3 regions of the Bradyrhizobium ganzhouense genome follow, and region 1 is predicted to be linked to each of the others. Evidence: predicted binding sites of a transcription regulator. Region 1 holds the regulator's gene; each other region holds the start of a gene.
What was found. Region 1 encodes PhoB, which activates phosphate uptake and scavenging genes when phosphate is short. Its sites were predicted from a motif close to TGTCATNNANCTGTCAT; they were not measured.

Region 1 (7,906 bases):
GCTGTCGAACCAGTTCTTCAGCCTCGGCCTGACCAAGACGATGGCGAACCTGCCGGTCACCATCAACAACTTCGTCCAGAGTCCTTACGCCTATTGGAAGCAGCTCGCCTGGAGCGGCGCGCTGCTCATCACCCTGACCGTTCTTGCTCTGAATATTGGCGCGCGCATTCTTGGCGCCGAGAGGACCGCAAAATGAGTGATCTTTCCGTATCGATGAGCGCAGCGGGCGGCCTGCCCCAGTCGCCGGTGCTGCCCGAAGCGCCCGCCAAGGTGACGGTACGCAACCTCAACTTCTATTACGGCGAGCACCACGCGCTGAAGAACATCAATCTGGCGCTCGGCACCAACCGTGTCACGGCGTTCATCGGCCCGTCCGGCTGCGGCAAGTCGACCCTGCTGCGCATCTTCAACCGGATGTACGACCTCTATCCGGGCCAGCGCGCTACCGGTCAGCTGATGCTCGACCAGACCAACATCCTCGACCCCAAGCTCGACCTCAATCTGCTGCGCGCCCGCGTCGGCATGGTGTTCCAGAAGCCGACGCCGTTCCCGATGACGATCTACGAGAACATCGCCTTCGGCATTCGTCTCTATGAGAAGATCTCGAAGTCCGAGATGGACGACCGTGTCGAGAAGGCGCTGCGCGGCGGCGCGCTGTGGAACGAGGTCAAGGACAAGCTCAATGCCTCCGGCCTGTCGCTCTCCGGTGGCCAGCAGCAGCGCCTCTGCATCGCCCGCACCGTCGCGGTGCGGCCCGAGGTGATCCTGTTCGACGAGCCCTGCTCGGCGCTCGACCCGATCTCGACCGCCAAGGTCGAGGAGCTGATCCAGGAGCTGTCCGAGAACTACACGATCGCGATCGTGACCCATAACATGCAGCAGGCAGCGCGCGTTTCTGACAAGACCGCCTTCATGTATCTCGGCGAGCTGATCGAGTTCGACGACACCAGCAAGATCTTCACGTCGCCGACCGACCGGCGCACGCAGGATTACATCACCGGCCGGTTCGGCTGAGGAGACGGCACATGGGTTCTGAACATACCGCAAAGGCCTTCGACACCGACCTCCAGGAGCTCACGCGCCTGGTCGCCGAGATGGGCGGCATCGCCGAGCGCATGATCGTCGATTCCGTCGACGCGCTGATCCGCCGCGACGTCGCGCTCGGCCAGCGCGTTGTGACCATCGACGCCGAGCTCGATACGCTCCAGAAGAAGATAGAGGAGCGCGCCGTGCTCACCATCGCTCGCCGCCAGCCGATGGCGGTGGATCTGCGCGAGATCGTTGGCGCTATGCGCGTCGCCACCGATCTCGAGAGGATCGGCGACCTCGCCAAGAACATGGGCAAGCGCGTCGCGGCGCTGGAGACGGATTTCCATCCGCTCAAACTGTTCCGCGGCCTCGAGCACATGACCGACCTCGTGCAGCAGCAGGTCAAGTCGGTGCTGGACGCCTATGCCGCGCACGATCTGCCGGCGGCGATGGCGGTATGGAAAGGCGATGAGGAAGTCGACGCCATCTGCACCTCACTGTTCCGCGAGCTCCTCACCTACATGATGGAGGATCCGCGCAACATCTCGTTCTGCATCCATCTGATGTTCTGCGCCAAGAACATCGAGCGGATCGGCGACCACGCCACCAACATCGCCGAGACCGTGTTCTACATGATCGAAGGCCAGGCCATCACCGACAAGCGACCGAAGGGCGACATGACGACCTTCGCCACGACGGTCCCCAATACTTGAATCCTTAAGGAGCGACGACCCCATGGGCGCACGCATTATGGTGGTTGAAGACGAGGAAGCTCTGACCGAGCTGCTTCGCTACAACCTCGAGGGCGACGGCTATGACGTCGAGACGGTGATGCGCGGCGACGATGCCGACACCCGTCTCAAGGAGCACATCCCCGATCTGATCGTGCTCGACTGGATGCTGCCGGGCCTATCCGGCATCGAGCTGTGCCGCCGGCTGCGGGCGCGGTCCGACACCAAGCAGCTGCCGATCATCATGCTCACCGCGCGCGGCGAGGAGAGCGAGCGGGTAAGGGGTCTTGCGACCGGCGCCGACGATTACATCGTCAAGCCGTTCTCGGTGCCCGAGCTGCTGGCCCGCGTGAAGGGCCTGCTGCGGCGCGCAAGCCCCGAACGGCTCGCCACGGTGCTCGCTTTTGGCGACATCGAGCTCGACCGCGAGAAGCGCCGCGTGGCGCGCTCGGGCCGGCCGATCGATCTCGGCCCGACCGAATATCGGCTGCTCGAGTTTTTCCTGGAGCATCCCGGCCGCGTGTTCTCGCGCGAGCAGCTGCTCGACAGCGTCTGGGGCCGCGACATCTATATCGACGAGCGCACCGTCGACGTGCATATCGGCCGCCTGCGCAAGCTGCTCAATCTCGGCCGCGAGCAGGACCCGATCCGCACCGTCCGCGGCGCCGGCTATGCGCTCGACGATCGCTTTGCGAAGGCCGAGCAGGCCTAAGGCTCTTGCCAGCAAGCAAAGTAAAAGCGCGCCGAATGGCGCGCTTTTCTATTCCCCCTACCGTCCCGGCCTTGTGCCGGGACAAGGTTGCTTGAAGCTGAGCTTACCGCGGCGGCTTCGCCGGCGCCCGCCTGCGATCCGCTGCCGGCTGATACGCCACCCGCGAGTGCTGGGCGCAATAGGGCAGGCCGGAGAGCGCCTTGCCGCCGCAGAAGAAGAAATCCGCGCTCGAGGGATCGCCAACCGGCCAGTGGCAGGTCGCCTCGTTCAGTTCGAGCAGCGACAGGCGCTGGCTCATCGGCACCACGTTGTCGTAGGTGACCGGTTCAGCCTCGACCTCGACCTCGAAGGCCTGCGCCAGCGCGGTATTGCCGCGTGCAATGGGCCTGCTCACCCGCATCATGTGCTGCGCGGGACGCGCCTTGCGCGGCCGCGGAGCTGCCGAAGACGGGCTCTTGGCGCGGCCCGACAGGCCGAGCCTGTGCACCTTGCCGATCACGGCGTTGCGGGTGACATTCCCAAGCTCAGCGGCGATCTGGCTGGCCGAAAGTCCGGCCTCCCAGAGCTTTTTTAACTGCTCGACGCGATCGTCGGACCAGGTCAAAACCGTCATTGTAACCTTTCCTTCGCCGCGCGCCCGCCATCCTGGGTTCGCACAACGAATGCCTAAGCCTCGAAAAACCCGTGCCGCCGGAATCCCTTAAGGCTCGCCGGGCGCAGTGAGACGCCCGAACGTTTACGCCGGTACATGAGGACTTTTGGGATCAGAACCGCTGCACGAGATGTCGTATCTGACAAGCCAAACGCTACAATATGGCGTGACTCACGCGCAAGAGTCCGCCGACTCGCTTCCACATGTTCCGTGGCCAAAAACCCGCAAATCTGGCACCGCAAGACTACGGAATCAGAGTTTCGCGAGGCTTTCCGGGCGGCATTGACACCCGTGGTGCCAGGCATAAGATGGTGACGCGTGCCGCCCTTAAAAGGCGGCACGTTTCGTTTTCCGGACCAATGATGCGCTGCGCAACGCACGTTCAGGCCGTCCGAAACATCCAAAGAGACCATCATGACCAACAGCGCAGCGCCGCATTTGCTCCCCGTTTTCGCCAGGGCCGACATCGGCTTCGAGCGCGGCGAAGGCGTCTGGCTCATCGCAACCAATGGCGATCGCTATCTCGATTTCACCTCGGGCGTGGCGGTCAATGCGCTCGGCCATGCCCATCCCGCGCTGGTCAAGGCGCTGCAGGAGCAGGCCACAAAACTCTGGCACATGTCGAACCTGTTCCAGAGCCCGGACGGCGAGAAGCTCGCCGCGCGCCTCTGCAACGAGAGCTTTGCGGACTTCGTGTTCTTCTGTAATTCCGGCGCCGAGGCGCTGGAGGGTGTGATCAAGCTGGTCCGCCATCATCACTTCTCCAAGGGGCATCCGGAGCGCTACCGCATCATCACCTTCGAGGGCGCCTTCCACGGCCGCACGCTGGCGACGCTGGCGGCGACCGGCTCCGCAAAATATCTCGAAGGTTTCGGTCCGCCGATGGACGGTTTCGACCAGATCCCGCATGGCGACATCGAGGCCGTGAAGAAAGCGATCGGTCCGCAGACCGCCGGCATCCTGATCGAGCCGATCCAGGGCGAGGGCGGCGTGCGTTCGGCGCCTCCCGGCTTCCTCAAGGCATTGCGCCAGCTCTGCGATGAGAAGGGCCTGCTGCTCGCCTTCGACGAGGTGCAGACCGGCATGGGCCGCACCGGCGATCTCTTCGCCCATCGGCGCACCGGCGTCACGCCTGACGTGATGTCGCTGGCGAAAGCGCTCGGCGGCGGCTTCCCGATCGGTGCGGTGCTCGCGACCGCGGACGCGGCTTCCGGCATGGGGCCCGGCTCGCACGGCTCGACCTTCGGCGGCAATCCGCTGGCGATCTCGGCTGCGAATGCCGTGCTCGACGTCATGCTCAAGCCCGGCTTCTTCGACCACGTCCAGAGGATGTCGCTGCTGCTCAAGCAGAAGCTCGCTTCCGTGATCGACCGTCATCCCGATATCGTCAGCGAAGTTCGCGGCGAGGGGCTTCTGATCGGCATCAAGGCCGTGGTGCCCTCCGGTGACCTGGTCGCAGCGCTTCGCAACGAAAAACTGCTCACCGTGGGCGCCGGCGACAATGTCGTGCGCTTCCTGCCGCCCTTGATCGTCACCGAAGCCGAGATCGAGGACAGCGTCGGACGGCTCGAACGCGCCTGCACTGCGCTGTCCGGCAACAAGCGGGCGGCAAGCTGATGAGCAAGACGCCAAAGCACTTCCTGGATATCAACGAGCTGCCGCTGTCGGAGCTCAAGAGCATGCTCTCGGCCTCCTCCGCCATGAAGGCGAAGCAGAAGGCGCATCAGCCGGTCAAGCCGCTCGAAGGCAAGACGCTGGCGATGATCTTCGAGCGCCCGTCGACCCGCACGCGCGTCTCGTTCGATGTCGCCATGCGCCAGCTCGGCGGCGAGCCGATCATGCTCACCGGTGCCGAGATGCAGCTCGGCCGCGGCGAGACCATTGCCGATACCGCGCGTGTGCTGTCGCGCTATGTCGACGCCATCATGATCCGCATCCTCAATCATGAGGCCCTGCTGGAGCTCGCGGCGAACGCGACCGTGCCCGTGATCAACGGCCTGACGCGGCGCTCGCATCCCTGCCAGGTGATGGCCGACCTCCTGACCTATGAAGAGCATCGCGGCCCGATCGAAGGTCGCACCGTGGCCTGGACCGGCGACGACAACAATGTGCTGGCGTCCTGGGCTCATGCCGCCGAGCGCTTCAAATTCAAGCTCAATGTCGCAACCCCGCCGGAGCTCGCCCCGAAGAAGGTGATGCGCGATTTCATCAAGGCCACCGGTGCGCCGATCGTGCTCGGCACCGATCCCGAGGCCGCCGTGAAGGGTGCCGATTGCGTCGTCACCGACACCTGGGTGTCGATGGGCGACAAGGAAGGCGAGCACCGCCACAACGTGCTCAAGCCCTACCAGGTCAATTCGAAGCTGATGTCGCTGGCCAAGCCCGACGCGCTGTTCATGCACTGTCTGCCCGCCCATCGCGGCGAGGAGGTCACCGACGAGGTGATCGACGGTCCGCAATCGGTCGTGTTCGACGAGGCCGAAAACCGCCTGCATGCGCAGAAGGGCATTTTGGCCTGGTGTTTTGACGCGGTGAAGTAAGGCACGCGTGGTGTTAATCGTCGTCCTGGCGAAAGCCAGGACCCATTACCACCCAACCGTAGTTTGGCGAAGATCGGCAATTGCGATCTCGCGCCACAACTCCTCCCTGGGGTTATGGGTTCTGGCTTTCGCCGGGACGACACTGAGTTTGTCGTGCGTGCGTACGATCCATTCTGCATTCCGGATGCGCCCCTGCGCCCCCTTCCATTTTCACCCTCCGACCCCAGATAAAGCGCCATGGTTTCCCAATCCCCTGACATGAAAACCGGGCCAGAGGGCCCGGTTCGCGCGCCATCCGCGGTTCCGATCGATGACGCCGTGCTGCCCTACGAGGTCGACGCGCTCGATGTGCGCGGGCGGCTGGTTCGGCTCGGCCCCGCGCTCGACGAGATCCTGACCAAGCACGATTATCCCGCGCCCGTCGGCAAGCTGCTCGGTGAGGCCATCGTGCTGACGACGCTGCTCGGCTCGGCGCTGAAATTCGAGGGCCGATTCATCCTGCAGGCACAGACCGACGGGCCGGTGTCGTTTCTGGTGGTTGACTATCAGGCGCCGGATCGCCTGCGCGCCTATGCACGCTTTGACGCCGAGCGCCTCGGTGGCACCAGGGATTCCGGCACGCTGCTCGGCCGCGGCCATCTCGCCATGACCATCGACCAGGGGCCCGATATGAGCCGCTACCAGGGTCTGGTCGCGCTCGACGGCGGCAGCCTGGAAGATGCCGCCCACGAATATTTCCTGCGCTCCGAGCAGATCCCGACGCGCGTGCGCCTCGCGGTCGGCGAGGAGTGGCGCTCGAGCGACGGCGGCAAGCATCGCTGGCGCGCCGGCGGCATGCTGATGCAGTTTCTGCCGAAGGCGCCGGAGCGCGCGCGTCAGGCCGATCTGCACCCCGGCGATGCGCCCGAAGGCGCCAAGGTGCACAGCATCGCTGAAGACGATGCCTGGGTCGAGGCGCGCTCGCTGATCGAAACCGTCGAGGACGTCGAGCTGATCGATCCCGATCTCTCCGGCGAGCGGCTGCTCTATCGCCTCTTCCACGAACGCGGCGTGCGCGTGTTCAATCCGTTGGTGTTGAAAGCACAATGCTCCTGCTCGCGCGACGCGGTCGGCGCCATGCTGAAGAGCTTTTCGCCTGACGACCGCGCCGCCATGGTCAAGGACGACAAGGTCGTGGTGACGTGTGAGTTCTGCAGCTCGGTGTACGAGTTCACGCCGGATGAAGCGGGCGTCGAGGACGCGTAGGCGTCGGCACCGTCGCCCGCCTCTAATTCAACACCCGCTTGTTGTCCGGGCTATCCAGCGAAAACGTCGGCACGTCGATCTCGAAACGTTCGCCGCTTTCGCTGACCATCTGGTAGCGGCCGGTCATGAAGCCGGAGGCGGTCGAGAGCGGCACGCCGGAGGTGTATTCGAAGCGCTCGCCGGGGGCGAGCGTCGGCTGCTCGCCGACCACGCCTTCGCCCTTGACCTCCTGCTGCCGGCCGGAGGCGTCGGTGATGATCCAGTGCCGCGTCTTGAGCTGCACGGTCTCTTCGCCGGAATTGGTGATGACGATGGTGTAGGACCAGAAATAGCGCGAGCGGTCGGCCGACGACTGCTCCGGAACAAAGTTCGGCTCGACGGTCACTTCGATCTGGCGGGTCACGGCGCGGTACATGATTGCCATCATAACGAAAACCCGGCCGGGAACCAAACGCCGCAGGCGGCTTTCGCGACATCGTCCCGCCAGAATTCACGAAGAAGTAGACCCCAATGTGATCCGGCCGCTTTGCGAGGCGATGACTGGACCGGTACACTCCTCAAACGTCGCGATTTGCGGAAGGGTTTTTGGGCCCCGATGACCATTGCCGATCAAGTGACGGGATCGACGATCGCGGGAACCGCGGGTGCCAAGCCTGCGGACGTCAAGCCCGTGGAAGCCAAACCCGTGACCGCGGAGCCGCGCGCGCCGGCGATCACGCTGCCCGCCATCGGCGAGCGCGAGCTCAGGCTCGACCTGTTTCGGGGCCTCGCGCTATGGCTGATCTTCATCGACCATCTGCCGCCGAATTTGCTGACCTGGTTCACGATCCGCAATTACGGCTTCAGCGACGCCACCGAGATCTTCATCTTCATCTCCGGCTACACCGCCGCCTTCGTCTATGGCCGCGCGATGCTGGAGAGCGGCTTCGTCATCGCCACCGCGCGCATCCTGCGCCGGGTCTGGCAGATCTATGTCGCCCACGTCTTCCTGTTCACG
Region 2 (7,906 bases), 3.5 Mb from region 1:
GCGGATGCGCACGACGTGCTCGAATTCTTCCACGTCAAGCTCGCGACCCACGACGTGATCTTCGCCGAAGGCGCGCCTTGCGAGACGCTGCTCAAGGTCGACGAGACCATGAGCAATTTCGCGGAGTATCTCCGCCAACACGGCGAGCAGGATGCGCAGGAGGCCCACTGCGCGCCCATCATCGGCCATGGCCGCCGCAGCGCGATGATGACGCGCGCCCGGCGGCTGGTTTCGCCGTGGCTCGGCCCGCAGAAGGTCGACGTCATCGGCGCCCGCCTGGGGTCGCGCACCACGGGTATCATCTGAGCTTTCCCAGGTTCCTGCGTGATTTGGATCACGCAAGGTGCGACAGTGATCGCAATCACGGACCAGGGCTCGAACGCGACCTAGCTTCCTCGCAACCAATCTCGCATCGAGATGAGCCCGAGGGAGCACGCCATGTTCCGCCTGAAAACCACCCTGATGACCGCCGGTCTGCTGGGAAGCCTGTTCGGCTTCGCTTGCGGCCCCGTTTCCGCACAAGTCGCCCCTGTCGAGCCGGCCGCGCCTGCCGCGCTGCAAGGCCCGGAGCAGCGGGTGGCGCTGGTGATCGGCAATTCGAACTACCAGAACGCGCCGCAGCTCGCCAATCCCGACAATGACGCGCAGTCGATGGCGCAATTCCTCAATACGGCCGGCTTCGAGGTGATCTCGGCGACCGACCTCGGCCAGAACGACATGCTGCGCGTAGTGCAGGATTTCTCCGCAAAGGTGTCCGCGCGCGGCCCGAACACGGTGGCGATGGTCTATTACGCCGGTCACGGCGTGCAGCTCGCCGGCGAGAACTATCTCGTGCCCGTCGACGCAAAGGTCACGAACCAGACCGAGCTCGTCAACGATTCGGTTCGTCTCGTCGATGTGATGTCGACGCTGGAGACGATCCCGAGCCGGATGCGCATCGTCATCCTCGATGCCTGCCGCAACAATCCGTTCCCTGATGTCAACGACGCCGGCCGGGGCCTTGCCATCGTCGATGCGCCGAACGGCTCCATCGTCGGCTATTCGACCGCGCCGGGCGCCGAAGCGCTCGACGGCAGTGGCGGCCACAGCCCCTACACGCAGGCCTTCCTGAATGTGGCGCGCGAGCCCAACGTGCCGATCGAGCAGCTGTTCAAGCGCGTGCGTCTCCAGGTGAACCAGACCACCAGCGGCGCGCAGATTCCGTGGGAGAGCTCCTCGCTCACCTCCGACTTCACCTTCTTCGGCGACACGGCGGTTGCCGCCAACCGGGCGCCGGTGAATGCACCGGTGGTGCAGATGGCCTCGAACCTGCCGAGCCGTTCGACGCGCCAAGCCTACGACTACGTCGTGTCCGAGGGCCGGCCGGAGTACTATCAGGAATTCATCCAGATGTATCCGCACGACCCGCTGTGCGATCACATCCGCTGGCTGCTGTCGAACCTGCTGCTCTCGCAGGCCTGGCACCAGGCGGTGCTCACGAACTCGCCGATCGGCTACCAGGCCTTCTATAACAATTACGGCAACAGCCCTTACGCGCAGATGGCGCTGAAGCTCGAGACGCAGCCGAAGCCGATCCCGCTGATGCAGGCGACGAAGTTCCTCGCTCCGCAGAACATCGCCCCGACGCTCAAGATCGGCAATCTCGGTCAGCCCAAATACATGCCGCTGATCCAGCAGGGCAATGGCGGCGCGCAGATGAACGCCAACCTGCCGGTCGTGCAGAAGCCGGTCGACAGCAACGTCGTCGGCAAGCTCGGCAATGGCGGCCAGATCGTCAACCTGCCGGCCGGCAATTCGCAGAACGGCACGCCGTCGCAGACCCAAACCCAGACTCCTGGCAAGATCGTCACCCTGCCTGCGCCGATCCATACGACGACGAACAACAACGGCATCGGCAAGATCACGACACTGCCGGTGACCACCACCAATCAGAACACCGGCAACAACAATGCCGGCACTGCCAACGGCAACCCCGGCAAGGTCGTGAGCATGCCCGTGACGATCGGCAAGGGCGGCTCGACCATCGACGTCAAGACCACCGACGTGAAGACGACGAATGTTCAGACGCAGAACCAGCCGATCCGCGTCAACAGCGGCGTCGTGAAGCTCAACAACAACCCCGTGAACCAGGTGCAGGTCCAAAACTACCGACCGCAGTTCAATGCGATGGGTAGTGGCGGCGGCAACAACTTTCGTCAGTCGATGAACCAGACAAACATGAGCTTCGGCGGCAACAACCACCGTGGCGGCTTCATGCACTGATCCCACCAACCGCACACGACAAAGGGCAGAGCGGCGACGCTCTGCCCCTTCATCATGTTAGAAGTTCAAAAACTCAAGCCACCAGCTCGGCAAACAGATCCGCATCGACGTTGCCGCCGGAGAGCACGATGACCACGTTCTTGCCGGCAACGTCGAGGCGCCCCGCAAGCAACGCGGCAAGGCCCACAGCACCGCCGGGCTCGACCACAAGCTTCAGCTCGCGATAGGCAAAGGCGACGGCCGCGCCGACTTCCTTGTCCGACGCGGTCACGCCGCGCGCCAAAAGCTTGCTGTTGATCGCAAAGGTCATCTCACCGGGAATCAGCGCCATCAGCGCATCGCAGATGGTGCGGCCCGCCGGCGCGTGCGGCTCGCGATGGCCGGCGGTGAGCGACAGGCCATGATCGTCGAACGCCTCGGGCTCGGCCACCACGATCTCGGCTTGCGGATAGCGCGCCTTCACGGCGGTCGCGACGCCCGCGATCAGGCCGCCGCCGGAGGCCGGCGCCACCACGATGTCGGGTGAGAGGCCGAGCGTTGCCATGTCCTCTGCGATCTCGCGGCCGGCGGTGCCCTGGCCCGCGATCACGAAGGGATCGTCATAGGGCCTGACAAGCGTCGCACCGCGCTTTTCCGCGATGCCGCGCGAGATCGCCTCGCGATCGTCGCGGTCGCGATCGTAGAGCACGACCTCGGCGCCATAGGATTTGGTGCGCTCGCGCTTCGACAGCGGCGCATCCGCCGGCATCACGATGGTCGCCTGCATGTCGAGGATTTTTGCCGCCGCCGCCACGCCCTGGGCGTGGTTGCCGGAGGAGAACGCGACGACGCCGCCGGCGCGCTTGTCCTGCGGGATCGAGAACACCTTGTTGAAGGCGCCGCGGAACTTGAAGGAGCCGGTGCGCTGGAGCATCTCCGGCTTCAGGAACACTTTTGCGCCGACGCGCTCGTTGAGCACGGGAAAGGACAACAGCGGGGTGCGGACGGCGAAGGGCGCGAGCACGCGCGCTGCGGCGTCGATATCGGCGGGGCCGATCGGAAGGGGCTGTTCGGTCATGTCAGATGTTATCGCGACGGATGCGGCGCGGGCAAGACACCTCCGCGCGAGGATTTTACCCTTCAGGCGACGAAGCGCGGCTGTTCCGCCCCATTCCGGCCGGGCAGCACCGCGCCGACCGCCCGAATGCTGTCCACAAAAGCCCGCGCCGAGGCTTCCCAGGTGTAGTTGGCAGCGAATTCGACGCAGGCCTGTCTGGAGACATCGAGCGCGGCGAAGCAGGCATTGCGCAAATCATGATCCAGCGCACCCACCGGCGCATCGCCGATGACGTCGCGGGGCCCCTTCACCGGGAAGGCCGCGACCGGCAGGCCGCTCGCAAGCGCCTCGAGCAAGACCAGGCCGAACGTGTCGGTCTTGCTCGGGAACACGAAGACATCGGCCGCGGCATAGATATCGGCCAGTTCCTCGCCGTGCTTTTCGCCTAAGAAAATCGCGTCGGGATAGGCCTCCTCCAGCGCGTCGCGTGCCGGTCCGTCGCCGACAATCACCTTGGTGCCGGGCAGATCGAGATCAAGGAACGCCTCGAGATTCTTCTCCACCGCGACGCGGCCGACCGAGAGGAACACCGGGGCCGGCAGGCAGAGGTCGATGGCGCGAGGATGGAACAAATGGGTGTCGACGCCGCGCGGCCACAGCACGACATTGTCGAAACCGCGCTCACTGAGCTCACGGGCCAGCGCAGGCGTTGCCGCCATCACGGCCCGGCTCGGGCCATGGAATCGGCGCAGCGCCCGCCAGATCAGGGATTCCGGAACCGGCATCCGGGCGCGGACGTATTCGGGAAAGCGGGTGTGGAAGCTGGTCGTGAACGGCAGCTTGCGCTGCCGGCAATAGCGGCGAACCATCAGGCCGATCGGCCCTTCCGTCGCGATGTGGATACTGTCGGGCCGCGCTTCCTCGATCAGCTTTGCGATCCGCGCCGGCCGCGGCATGGCGAGCCGCACGTCCCGATAGCTCGGCATCGCAAAGGTGCGGAACGATTGCGGCGTCAGGAATGTAAACTCGACACCGAGAGTCTCGGCAGCGTCAGCGAGCTTGGTCAGCGTCCGAACCACACCATTGACTTGCGGGTGCCAGGCGTCGGTCGCGACCAGGATGCGCATCAAGCGGCCTCTGTTATGCAGCTCTGGCTGCCACCTGCGGTACGGCTGCAGGCTTTTGCGCGTGGTCCGCCCAGGTGATGATCTCGAAGCGGCCGTCGTCGTGCTCGACCAGCGCAGTGCAGCTCTCGACCCAGTCGCCGCAATTCATGTAGCGGATGCCGTTCTCGTCGCGGATCACGGCATAGTGGATGTGGCCGCAGATCACGCCGTCGGCGTCATGGCGCCGTGCTTCGGCCGAGAGCGCCTGCTCGAACGCGCCGATATAGTTGACGGCGTTCTTGACCTTCTGCTTGGCCCATTGCGACAGCGACCAATAGGGCACCTTGAACATGCGCCGGAAGAAGTTGACGAAGCGGTTCATCTGGATCGCGAAGTCGTAGGCCTTGTCGCCGAGATGGGCGAGCCAGCGCGCGTTCTGCACCACGAGGTCGAAGATGTCGCCGTGGATGACGAGATAACGCTTGCCGTCCACGCCGGTGTGGACGGTGTTCTCGACGACGTCGATACCGCCGAAATGCGTGCCGTAATAGTTGCGCAGGAACTCGTCGTGATTGCCGGGCACATAGATGATCTTGGCGCCCTTGCGCGCCTTGCGCAGCAGCTTCTGCACCAGATCGTTATGCGATTGCGGCCAGTGCCAGCTCGATTTCAGCGCCCAGCCATCGACGATGTCGCCGACGAGATAGATGGTGTCGGCATCGTGGTAGCGCAGGAAGTCCAGCAAAAGGTCGGCTTGCGAGCCGCGGGCTCCGAGATGAACGTCGGAGATGAACAAGGTGCGAAAGCGCCTTTCAGGGCTCTCGTCACTCACATCGTAACTTCCCATGCGACAGCCTGTAACAATGTCCCGTGACAGGGGGATGACCAATTGAACCTTTGAGGCACCTCAGATACGAATCAAACCTCGCCTCGCCCTCCCCGCGAATATCAGTCGCATGCGACAATCAGGCGACATGAGGCGGCATTGGGTCCCCGCAAAAGTCCGGGCCGGAGCGCGGTGCAGACCGGAGAGAACGCGCCCCGTGAGCAGGCGAGCTATTTTCCGGAAACGACGATCGCCCGAACAATGAATGCGATGCGTTCACTCCGCGCGCCTAGCCTAATTCGGCCCGAACGTTCGAGTTCAACGAGCCCATGCAGGGCCGCCCAAAAGGTCTCGGTCGCGACATCCACATCGACGCAAAACGGCGTCACCACTGCCGCGAGGGCTTCGAAACCCGCCCGGAGTTCCGGTCTGGTCTCGGCTTCGGCGAAGCGCAGATCCGTCGGAAGAGTGAACATGGCCTCATAGAGCGCAGGATTACGGAGTGCAAAGGCGAGGTAGGCCGTCGCGACATTCTTGACGGCGTTTCGCCCGGTCGACCCATTTGCCGCTTGCCGAAGAGCCACGGTGATTTCCCGGAAACCCTCGAGGGCGACTGCGGCAACGATCGCATCCCTGTTTTCGAAATGTGAATAGAGGACCGGCTGACTGTGTTCGATCTCGTCGGCAAGCCGGCGGATCGTAACGGAGTTCCATCCGTCGCGCTCCGCGATCACGCGGGCTGCCGCGACGATGCGGCGTTCACGTTCGGCTCGTTGCCTGTCTTTCCGCTCGGCGATGCCCAACCTTCGATCTCCCAGGCCAAGATGGTCGATACTTATTATCGACGCTTGACGATCTAGCAATGCTAGAATATATAAACTAGCAACGCTAGATTATCTTGGATCGATATAATGAATCTCATGCATTGGCTTCCGCTTGGAACAGCACTGCTGCTGGCTTTTGGGATCATCGCGATCGGCACCCAATATGTCGTGAGCCCGAGGACCGCGACACGCAGTTTCGGCCTGCCACTCCCTGAAGACGGCGCCAACACCGACTGGTGGCTCCGCCTCAAGGGCGTTCGCGACATCGCGGCCGGATTCACCGTACTGGCATTCGTGGCATGGGGTGTCCCCCGCGGGGTCGGCATCGTCCTGTTTGTCGAAGCCATCATCCCGATCGGCGACATGCTGGTCGTGCTTGGCGGCAAAGGCTCTACAAAAAGCGCTCTCGGCATCCACGGCCTCACGGCGGCAATTATGGTTCTGGCAGCCATCCCCATGATGATGGAAGGGCTCTGAGATGGCCCATATTGTTTCGGTTTGTCTGCTCGCCGCCGGACTCTTTGGCGCAGGCCTCTATAACGCCATCGGCACGTCCGCGACGCAAAGCAGCTTCGTTCGATGGGGTTACCCGCGCTGGTGGGGCCGCCTTACCGGCGGGCTGGAGATGGCAAGCGCTTCTGATTGCGCTCCCTGCCAGTCGCGTTGCTGGTCTGGCGCTAGGCGCGGCAATCATTTTGGCTGCGGTTTTGACCGTCCTGCGCCACCGGGAATTTTCGCACCTTGTACCGCTTGGCGTGTTTGCCACCTTGATGGCTCTCGCAGGAACCTTGTCTTGAGGGCCGATATTGCCGGCCCGCGTTCCGCAGCCGGCGTCAGTAAAACTTGTGGAAATGGTGGATCGGCCCGTGACCGTGGCCGACGCTGAAGCGGTCGGCAGCTTCGATCGCCGCGCTGATCCAGGCCTTGGCGTTGCGCACGGCTGTCTCGAGATCCTCGCCTTTGGCGAGGCCCGCTGCAACCGCCGAGGACAAAGAGCAGCCGGTGCCATGGGTGTTGCGCGTGGCGACGCGCGGCGCGGCAAGCGCGATCGCTTTGTCGGCGCTGACGAGATAGTCGATGCTCTGACTGCCCTCGCCGTGCCCGCCCTTGATCAGGACCGCGCGGCAGCCGAGTTCGAGCAGACGACGCCCCTGGCTTTCGATCTCGGCCTCGCTTCGCGCGACCGGCTGGTCTAGCAGTGCGGCCGCCTCCGGCAGATTTGGCGTGATCACCGACGCCAGCCGCATCAGCTTGGTGCGCAACGCTTCGACAGCTTCCGCCGCCAGCAGGCGATCGCCCGAGGTTGCGACCATCACGGGATCGAGCACGATATGGCTAGGCTTCCAGCGCGCCAGCGCCGAGGCGATCGCATCGATGCTCTCGGCTTGCGCCACCATGCCGATCTTGACCGCGCCGACATCGAGATCGGAGAACACCGCATCGATCTGCGCGGTGACGAACCCGGCCGGCACCGCGTGAATACCGGTGACGCCTTTGGTGTTCTGCGCCGTCAGCGCCGTGATCGCGGACGCGCCGTAGACGCCGAGCGCGGCAAAGGTCTTCAGGTCGGCCTGAATGCCGGCGCCACCGCTTGAATCCGAGCCGGCGATGGTGAGCGCCACCGGCGTGGTCATCGCAGGATACGCTTGCTTGAAAGGGACATGGCCATAGCCTGTCCTAGCGTGCCGGCGGAGCCCCAGCAAGCCGGCGAATCAGGCGGTCGCGTTGCCGCACGACATTGTCGCCCCGCAACCGTGCACACGCAGCGAAAATATGCCTGGGCATCACCCCGCCTTGGCGAGCCCATCCAAATCAGTGAAACGTTGATCGATTCGCTGCGATACCATGTTGC
Region 3 (7,906 bases), 710 kb from region 1:
AGCGGTCCGCGTCGGCAAGCTGTTCCTGACGCCGTTCGGCTACGCGATGTTCGTGAGCCCGCTGAAATATCTGTTCATGCTGGCGCCGCTCGCCATGGTGTTCGTGATCTCGGCCGGCATCAATCGCCTCGCCCCCTCGACCGCCCAGATCCTGTTCTGGGTGTTCTCGGCGCTGATGGGCATCTCGCTGTCCTCGATCTTCCTGGTGTACACGCACACCTCGATCGTACGGGTGTTCTTCATCACCGCGGCGACCTTCGGCGCGCTGAGCCTCTACGGCTACACCACCAAGCGTGACATGAGCGGCATGGGCTCGTTCCTGTTCATGGGCCTGATCGGCATCATCATCGCGAGCCTGGTGAACCTGTTCCTGGCCAGCACGGCGCTGCAGTTCATCGTGTCGGTGGTCGGCGTGCTGGTGTTCGCGGGCCTCACCGCCTGGGATACGCAGCGGCTGAAGAACGACTACATCTACGGCTACGCTTCGGCCGGCGGTGACATCGCCGAACGTGCGGCGATCTCGGGTGCGCTGTCGCTGTACCTGAACTTCATCAACCTGTTCACGCTGCTGCTGCAGCTCCTTGGCCAGCGCGACTAAGCGCCAGACCTGAGAGAACGGACACGAACCCCGGCCGAAAGGCCGGGGTTTTTGTTTGCCCGCGGCCTCTCCTCGGCAATGACGGGGTGTGGCAGCAATGCTGCCTCTTCCAGCGGCCCCAGGAAGCCTTTATTCTTCCCCCATGTCCGCACCCGAAATCAGGCCCACCCTTGAGGCCGACCTTCCCGCCATCACCGCCATCTATCAGCAGGCTGTCCGCGAGGGCACCGCGACGTTCGAGCTGGAGCCGCCCGACCTCGCCGAGATGACGCGGCGCTATCGCGCGCTGGTCGACGGCGGCTATCCCTATTTCGTCGCCATCCTCGACGGCCGCGTCGCCGGCTACGCCTACGCCGGCGCCTACCGGCCGCGGCCGGCCTATCGCTTCACGGTCGAGAACTCGATCTATCTCGATCCCGGCTTCCACCGTCGCGGCATCGGCTCGCTGCTGCTGGAGCGGCTGATCACCGAATGCGAGGCGCGCGGCTTCCGCCAGATGATCGCGGTGATCGGCGATTCCGCCAATGCCGGCTCGATCGGCGTGCACACCAGAGGCGGCTTCAAGATGATCGGCACGCATCCGAATGTCGGCCTGAAATTCGGCCGCTGGCTGGATACGGTGATGATGCAGCGGGATCTGGGCGAAGGCGCGAAGACAGTGCCGGGGAAGTAGGTTTCGTAGGGTGGGTTAGCGAAGCGTAACCCACCTCTTGTGTTTCCACGTCAACAGAAGTGGTGGGTTACGCCTTCGGCTAACCCACCCTACGGCACCACCCGCGCCGCTACACCACCGCCAGCTTCCGGTCGATCACCAGCAGCACGCGGTCGAGCTCGTGGCCGCGGCGCAGGATCAGTCCGGTCGCCGAAATCACGCTGTATATGCCCTGTTTGCGGGCCAGCCGCGGATCCTTCTCGATGCGATAGATCGGCACTTCGGAGGCGCGGCGATAGACCGAGAACACCGCGCGGTCCTTCAGGAAGTCGATGGCATAGTCGCGCCACTCGCCGTCGGCGACCATGCGGCCATAGAGATTGAGAATTCGGTTCAGCTCGAGCCGGTTGAACGTCACCCGGCTCAGTTGGGAATTCGCAGCGGCGGAGCGCGCCACTGCGCGCTGCTCGCTCGGATCGGCATCCTCCGGCGTCAAACTCATGCAGCGCCTCCTGTCGCATCAGCATGACCCGCCTCCGCGAAGACCGTCCCCGGAGCCGCGGTTCATGACAATTGCATGATTGCGCCAACTGTTCCCCGCCGCAAGAGGCTCTTGTAACGCTCTTGGAGGGCTGTTGAAGGACCGCGGCTCACTTCGCCGGCCGGTTGCGAATCATGACACACGCAACGGTGGAACTTCTCAGCGGCAAACCGTCACGGGAACGTTAGCAGGAATCACAGGATCGCCGCTTTTCCGCCCACCGCCCGCCGCCCTGCATTGCGAAAAGGCTTGTGTGCGTTGACCCGGTCCTTTCGGTTCCGGATTCCTCAGCCCCCAGCCCCCCGGGGTCGGACAGGATCGGGTCTGTACGCGCGACAAGGAGGGCCAACGCAAGTTGGTCCTTTTTTGTTTGCGTCGGAGTGTTGCTCTCCGCTGTCATTTCGGGGCGTGCGAAGCGCGAGCCCGGAATGACGAAACCAATTTCCTAGGAAGATCTGAGTGCGCTTCAGTGCAGCGACGTGTACGCCGCGCCCAGCATCGCACCGGGCTTCTCGCGGCTGCCGTCCTGGACATAGACCACCGCGCCGTCAACGCCATCGCGCGACGTCAGATTTTCGATCGGGACGGTCCAGGTTTCCGGATGTCCGTTCCAGTCGCCGACCTTGAGCAGATTGCGCACCACGTTGTGGTAGGTGATCTGCTGTCCGCGGTTCTCGCCGCGGCTGATCTCGATCGGCACCGATTTCATGATGGAGCAGATCCAGACCTCGCCATGCGAGATCGCCGGTTCGTTGCTCGCGGCCACCGACACGCTGATCTGCTTGCCCGCGAGCGACATCGTCACCGGCACGCTCATCACGCCCGTGCCCTTGTCGGTCTTGCCGATCGCGCTTTCGATGCCGGCACGGTCGCTGCCGATAACATGGGCTTCGCCGTTGACCACGACCTGCGGCGTATAAACCTCGCGGTCACCGCGCATGCGTGAATAGGCGCGCTGCCGCGCCGAGAAACGTGAATCTGCCAGCGTGTCCTTCCAGCCGAGATAATCCCAATAGTCGATCGGCATGCTGAGCGCGATGATCGAGGGATCCTTGGCGAGGTCGCCGATGACCTTGTCGGCGGGCGGGCAGGAGGAGCAGCCCTGCGAGGTGAAGAGCTCGACCACGGCGCGGGGATCGGCCTGGGCGGGACGGATGACGGCGACGATGGCGCAGATGCCGAGTGCTCCCGACCAGAGTGCGCCGGACCATCGCGAAACCAAATGAGAAGCCATCATTCCAGTCATGTCGAACGTCACATCTCGTATTCGGGGAGGGATATCCTATCGCCTGATGGTCACCGTAGTCTTACGGGCACGGCACATTCGACCGTCCGATGCGAAGTATTCGCCGGGCGGGCCCATCTGAAGCATGCCGTAATGCACGAAGGCGGCCTTGTGATAGGCCGCCTTCGTTTAACCTTCTACTCACGTCGCGGTGAGCCACCGTTCACAAATTCGCGCTCAGGCCGCGAGCTTGCGCAGCACATAGTGCAGAATGCCGCCGTTCCGGTAGTAATCGAGCTCGTCCAGCGTATCGATGCGGCAAAGCAGCGAAACGCGCTGCAACGAACCGTCGCCGGAGACGATCTCCGCGGTCAGCTTCTGGCGCGGCTTCAGGTCGCCGACGAGGCCACGCAGCGTGACCTTCTCGTCGCCCTTCAGGCCGAGCGACGACCACGAGGTGCCCTCCTCGAAAGTCAGCGGCAGCACGCCCATGCCGACCAGGTTGGAGCGATGGATGCGCTCGAAGCTCTGGCAGATCACGGCGCGCACGCCGAGCAGACGCGTACCCTTCGCGGCCCAGTCGCGCGACGAGCCGTTGCCGTATTCGGCGCCGGCGAACACCACCAGCGGCACCTGCTCCTGCTGGTACTTCATCGCCGCGTCGTAGATCGACATCTGCTCGCCGTCGGGCCAGTGCTTGGTGAGACCGCCCTCGGGAATGTTTCCATCCGCGCCCTTCAGCATGAAGTTCTTGATGCGGATGTTGGCGAAGGTGCCGCGCATCATCACCTCATGGTTGCCGCGGCGCGTGCCGTACTGGTTGAAGTCGGCGGGACGCACCTGATGCTCGCTGAGATATTTGCCAGCGGGCGAGGTGAGCTTGATCGAACCAGCCGGCGAGATGTGGTCGGTGGTGATCTTGTCGCCGAACATGGCGAGGATGCGCGCCTCGACGATATCGGTGACCGGCTCCGGTTCCTTCTTCATGCCGTCGAAGTAGGGCGGGTTCTGCACATAGGTCGACGACATGTTCCAGCGATAGGTTTCGCTCTCGACCGTCTTGATCTTGCGCCAGTTGGTGTCGCCCTTGAACACGTCGGCATACTTCTTCTTGAAGATCGCCGCGGTCACGAACTTCTTCATGAAGGCGTTGATCTCCTTTGACGTCGGCCAGATGTCCTTGAGGTACACCGGCTTGCCGTCCTTGCCTTCGCCGAGCGGTTCGACGGCGAGGTTCTTGGTCACGCTGCCGGCGAGCGCATGCGCAACGACCAGCGGCGGGGAAGCAAGATAGTTCGCCTGCACGTCCGGCGAGACGCGGCCTTCGAAGTTGCGGTTACCGGAGAGCACGGCGGCGGCGACGATGCCGTTGTCGTTGATCGACTTCGAAATCTCTTCCGGCAGCGGGCCGGAATTGCCGATGCAGGTGGTGCAGCCGAAGCCGACGAGGTTGAAGCCGACCTTGTCGAGATCTTTCTGCAGACCGGAATCGGCGAGATAGCCCGCGACCACCTGGCTGCCCGGGGCGAGCGAGGTCTTCACCCACGGCTTGGCCTTGAGGCCCTTGGCCGCTGCGTTGCGCGCGAGCAGGCCAGCCCCGATCAGCACGCTCGGGTTCGAGGTATTGGTGCAGGAGGTGATGGCGGCGATCACGACGTCGCCATGGCCGAGGTCATACTTCTCGCCTTCGACAGCAAAGCGCTTTTCCGGCTCTTCGGCCTTCTTGTACTCGCTGCTGAGCGCAAGCGAGAAGCCTTCGGCCACCGACGGCAGCGCGATGCGGCCTTCCGGGCGCTTCGGACCGGCCATCGAGGGAACGACGTCGGCGAGGTCGAGCGTCAGCGTTTCCGTGAACACCGGATCGGCCGACTTGGCGGTGCGGAAGAGCCCTTGCGCCTTCGCATAGGCCTGCACCAGCGCGACGCGCGCCGGAGCGCGGCCGGAGGTCTTGAGGTAATCGATCGCGGCGGCGTCGACCGGGAAGAAGCCGCAGGTCGCGCCATATTCGGGCGCCATGTTGCCGATCGTCGCCTTGTCGGCGACGGAGAGGTTGTCGAGGCCGGGGCCGAAGAACTCGACGAACTTGCCGACCACGCCGAGCTTGCGCAGCATCTGCGTCACGGTCAGCACGAGGTCGGTCGCGGTGACGCCTTCCTTCATCGCGCCCTTCAGCTTGAAGCCGACGACGTTGGGCAGCAGCATCGACAGCGGCTGGCCAAGCATGCAGGCTTCGGCCTCGATGCCGCCGACGCCCCAGCCGAGCACGGCAAGACCGTTGACCATGGTGGTGTGGGAGTCGGTGCCGACGAGCGAGTCGGGGTAGGCGACCTCGAAGGTGCCGGTCTTCTTGCCGACCGTCATCTTCTCTTTCTTGGTCCACACCGTCTGGGAGAGATATTCGAGATTGACCTGGTGGCAGATGCCGGTGCCGGGCGGCACGACGGAGAAGTTCGAGAACGCCGCCTGGCCCCACTTCAGGAACTCGTAGCGCTCCTGGTTCTGCTTGTATTCCTCGGTGACGTTCTTGGCGAAGGCCTTGTTGTCACCGAAGAAGTTCACGATCACGGAGTGGTCGATGACGAGATCGACGGGGACCAGCGGGTTGATCTTCTCGGCATCGCCGCCGAGCTTCTGCATCGCGTTGCGCATCGCGGCGAGATCGACCACCGCTGGCACGCCGGTGAAATCCTGCATCAGCACGCGCGCCGGGCGGAACGCGATCTCATGCTCCAGCGACTTCTTGCGCAGCCACTTCGAGACCGCGACGATGTCCTCTTTCTTGACCGAGCGTCCGTCCTCATTGCGGAGGAGGTTCTCGAGCAGGACCTTCATCGAATAGGGAAGTTTCGAAATCCCCTTCAGACCATTCTTCTCGGCCGTGGGCAGGCTGTAATAGACATAGGTCTTGGCGCCGACCTTGAGGGTCTTTTTGCATTTGAAGCTGTCGAGCGAGGTCATGTAGGAAATCCCAATTGTTAGTTATACCCGGCACAGGGTATTTTAACACCGTCAGCGAATCCGGCTGGGGTCGCTTGCAGGGGCAGGTTGAGTTGCTGCATCAAGTAGTTCCGGGCTTATAGAAGCTTTCTAACCGCGCCGCCACAGCCACAATCGAACCCAGCAAGTCGCGAGCCAAAAATTCTGATGCGCTACCCCAAGATTTCCTGAGGCCCGGCTTTGAACGGGTTGGTACCAGGCCAGATGCAGCTGTCCGGACGCGGGGTGACTTGCGTGCGGGGCGGCCGCGAGGTGTTTTCGGGGCTCGCTTTCGAGGCGGTCTCCGGCGAAGCCGTGGCGGTCACGGGGCGCAACGGATCAGGCAAGACCTCGCTGCTGCGGCTGATTGCCGGCCTGCTCATTCCGGCCGGCGGAACAATCGCGCTCGATGGGGGCGATGCCGAGCTGACGCTGCCCGAGCAGTGCCACTATCTCGGCCATCGCGATGCCCTCAAGCCCGCGCTGAGCGTGGCTGAAAACCTGTCATTCTGGGCTGATTTTCTCGGTGGCGAGCGCGGCGACGCCGCTGAAAGCCTCGCCATCGTCGGCCTGGACCACGCCACCGATCTGCCCGCGGCCTTCCTGTCGGCCGGCCAGCGCCGCCGGCTGTCGCTGGCCCGGCTGCTAACGGTCCGCCGCCCGGTCTGGCTGCTGGACGAGCCGACCAATGCGCTGGATGCCGCCGGCCAGGACATGTTCGGCGGGCTGATGCGGGAGCATCTCGGACGGGGCGGCCTGATCATCGCGGCGACACATGCCCCGCTGGGGATCAATTCGCGGGAGCTGCGGATCGGGGGAGTGGCGTGAGGCAGCCCGACCCTCAGTTTTCCAAGCGGCCGGGCTCGGCTCTCTCCGTTCCCTCCCCCCTTGTGGGGGAGGGGCAGGGAGGGGGGTGCCACACGGCAAGACCTAACCGTTCTAGCGTCGTAGCGACGGGCGCTCTGATGCTGGCGGACCGGAGACGACAGGCATCCCTCCCGGGGCTACCCCCCTCCCTAGCCCTCCCCCACAAGGGGGGAGGGAACGCAGTGTGCCCGGGGCTCGCGGCAGATGCTCTCCCAACCGCTGGGAGCCCCCCATGACCGCCCTCTCCGCCCTCATCCGCCGGGACATCAAAATCGCACTCCGCGTTGGCGGCGGGGCCTTGATTGGCGTGCTGTTTTTCCTGACCGTCGTCGTCCTGATGCCATTCGCGGTCGGGCCGGACCTGGCGCTGTTGTCGCGGCTGGGGCCGGCCATCCTGTGGCTCGGCGCGCTGCTGGCGAGCCTGCTGACGCTGGACCGGCTGTTCATGGCCGATCACGAGGACGGCTCGCTCGATTTGATCACAATGAGCCGGACGCCGCTGGAACTCGCATGCGCGGCCAAGGCGCTGGCGCATTGGCTGGCCGCGGGCCTGCCGCTGATTGTCGCAACCCCGGTGCTGGGCCTCTTGCTCAACCTCGACATGATGGCGACCGGCGCGGTGGCGCTGACGCTGCTGGCGGGCACGCCTGCGTTGACCTTTACCGGCATGATCGGCGCGGCACTGGCGGTGACGCTGCATCGCGGCGGGCTGCTCATGGCCGTGCTGGTGCTGCCGCTGTCGATTCCCGTCCTGATCTTCGGGGTTGCGGCCTCGCAGGCGGCGATCACCGGGCCATTGTCATTCGGCGCGCCCTTCTCGATCCTTTGCGCGCTGTCGCTGGTCAGCCTCGTGATCGGCCCGTTTGCGGCGGCGGCGAGCCTGAAACATGGACTGGACTGACCTTGACCCCGATCAACTTTCGCTGCGTGGTTCCGTGCTGATTGCGTGAGCCACCAGCGGTGATTATCAGGATACCATGACGCTGATCGACCTCGCCAACCCCACAAGGTTCCTCGCGCTGAGTGCGCGGGTGCTGCCGTGGCTCG

Region 2: the regulator PhoB is predicted to act here: its motif matches at 5,275-5,291, upstream of ACLFLU_RS28825 (UDP-2,3-diacylglucosamine diphosphatase).
Region 3: the regulator PhoB is predicted to act here: its motif matches at 1,817-1,833, upstream of ACLFLU_RS00505 (DUF2794 domain-containing protein).

The regions. Positions count from the first base shown of each region.
Region 1 covers NZ_CP181318.1:822,089-829,994, forward strand. Annotated here, with positions in the region: gene pstA (phosphate ABC transporter permease PstA) at 1-196, shown strand, start outside; gene pstB (phosphate ABC transporter ATP-binding protein PstB) at 193-1,014, shown strand; gene phoU (phosphate signaling complex protein PhoU) at 1,026-1,742, shown strand; gene phoB (phosphate regulon transcriptional regulator PhoB) at 1,765-2,472, shown strand; gene ACLFLU_RS03800 (GcrA family cell cycle regulator) at 2,576-3,085, opposite strand; gene ACLFLU_RS03805 (aspartate aminotransferase family protein) at 3,539-4,741, shown strand; gene argF (ornithine carbamoyltransferase) at 4,741-5,664, shown strand; gene ACLFLU_RS03815 (Hsp33 family molecular chaperone) at 5,902-6,909, shown strand; gene apaG (Co2+/Mg2+ efflux protein ApaG) at 6,932-7,324, opposite strand; gene ACLFLU_RS03825 (OpgC domain-containing protein) at 7,505-7,906, shown strand, end outside.
Region 2 covers NZ_CP181318.1:6,227,789-6,235,694, forward strand. Annotated here, with positions in the region: gene ACLFLU_RS28805 (Hint domain-containing protein) at 1-306, shown strand, start outside; gene ACLFLU_RS28810 (caspase family protein) at 439-2,262, shown strand; gene ACLFLU_RS28815 (threonine/serine dehydratase) at 2,336-3,319, opposite strand; gene ACLFLU_RS28820 (glycosyltransferase family 4 protein) at 3,382-4,425, opposite strand; gene ACLFLU_RS28825 (UDP-2,3-diacylglucosamine diphosphatase) at 4,439-5,251, opposite strand; gene ACLFLU_RS28830 (TetR/AcrR family transcriptional regulator) at 5,461-6,033, opposite strand; gene ACLFLU_RS28835 (DUF4267 domain-containing protein) at 6,151-6,531, shown strand; partial or broken gene ACLFLU_RS28840 (DoxX family protein) at 6,533-6,851, shown strand; gene thiD (bifunctional hydroxymethylpyrimidine kinase/phosphomethylpyrimidine kinase) at 6,888-7,688, opposite strand.
Region 3 covers NZ_CP181318.1:112,787-120,692, forward strand. Annotated here, with positions in the region: gene ACLFLU_RS00495 (Bax inhibitor-1/YccA family protein) at 1-598, shown strand, start outside; gene ACLFLU_RS00500 (N-acetyltransferase family protein) at 741-1,271, shown strand; gene ACLFLU_RS00505 (DUF2794 domain-containing protein) at 1,381-1,752, opposite strand; gene ACLFLU_RS00510 (DUF1223 domain-containing protein) at 2,258-3,037, opposite strand; gene acnA (aconitate hydratase AcnA) at 3,254-5,974, opposite strand; gene ccmA (heme ABC exporter ATP-binding protein CcmA) at 6,218-6,820, shown strand; gene ccmB (heme exporter protein CcmB) at 7,092-7,760, shown strand; gene ACLFLU_RS00530 (heme ABC transporter permease) at 7,837-7,906, shown strand, end outside.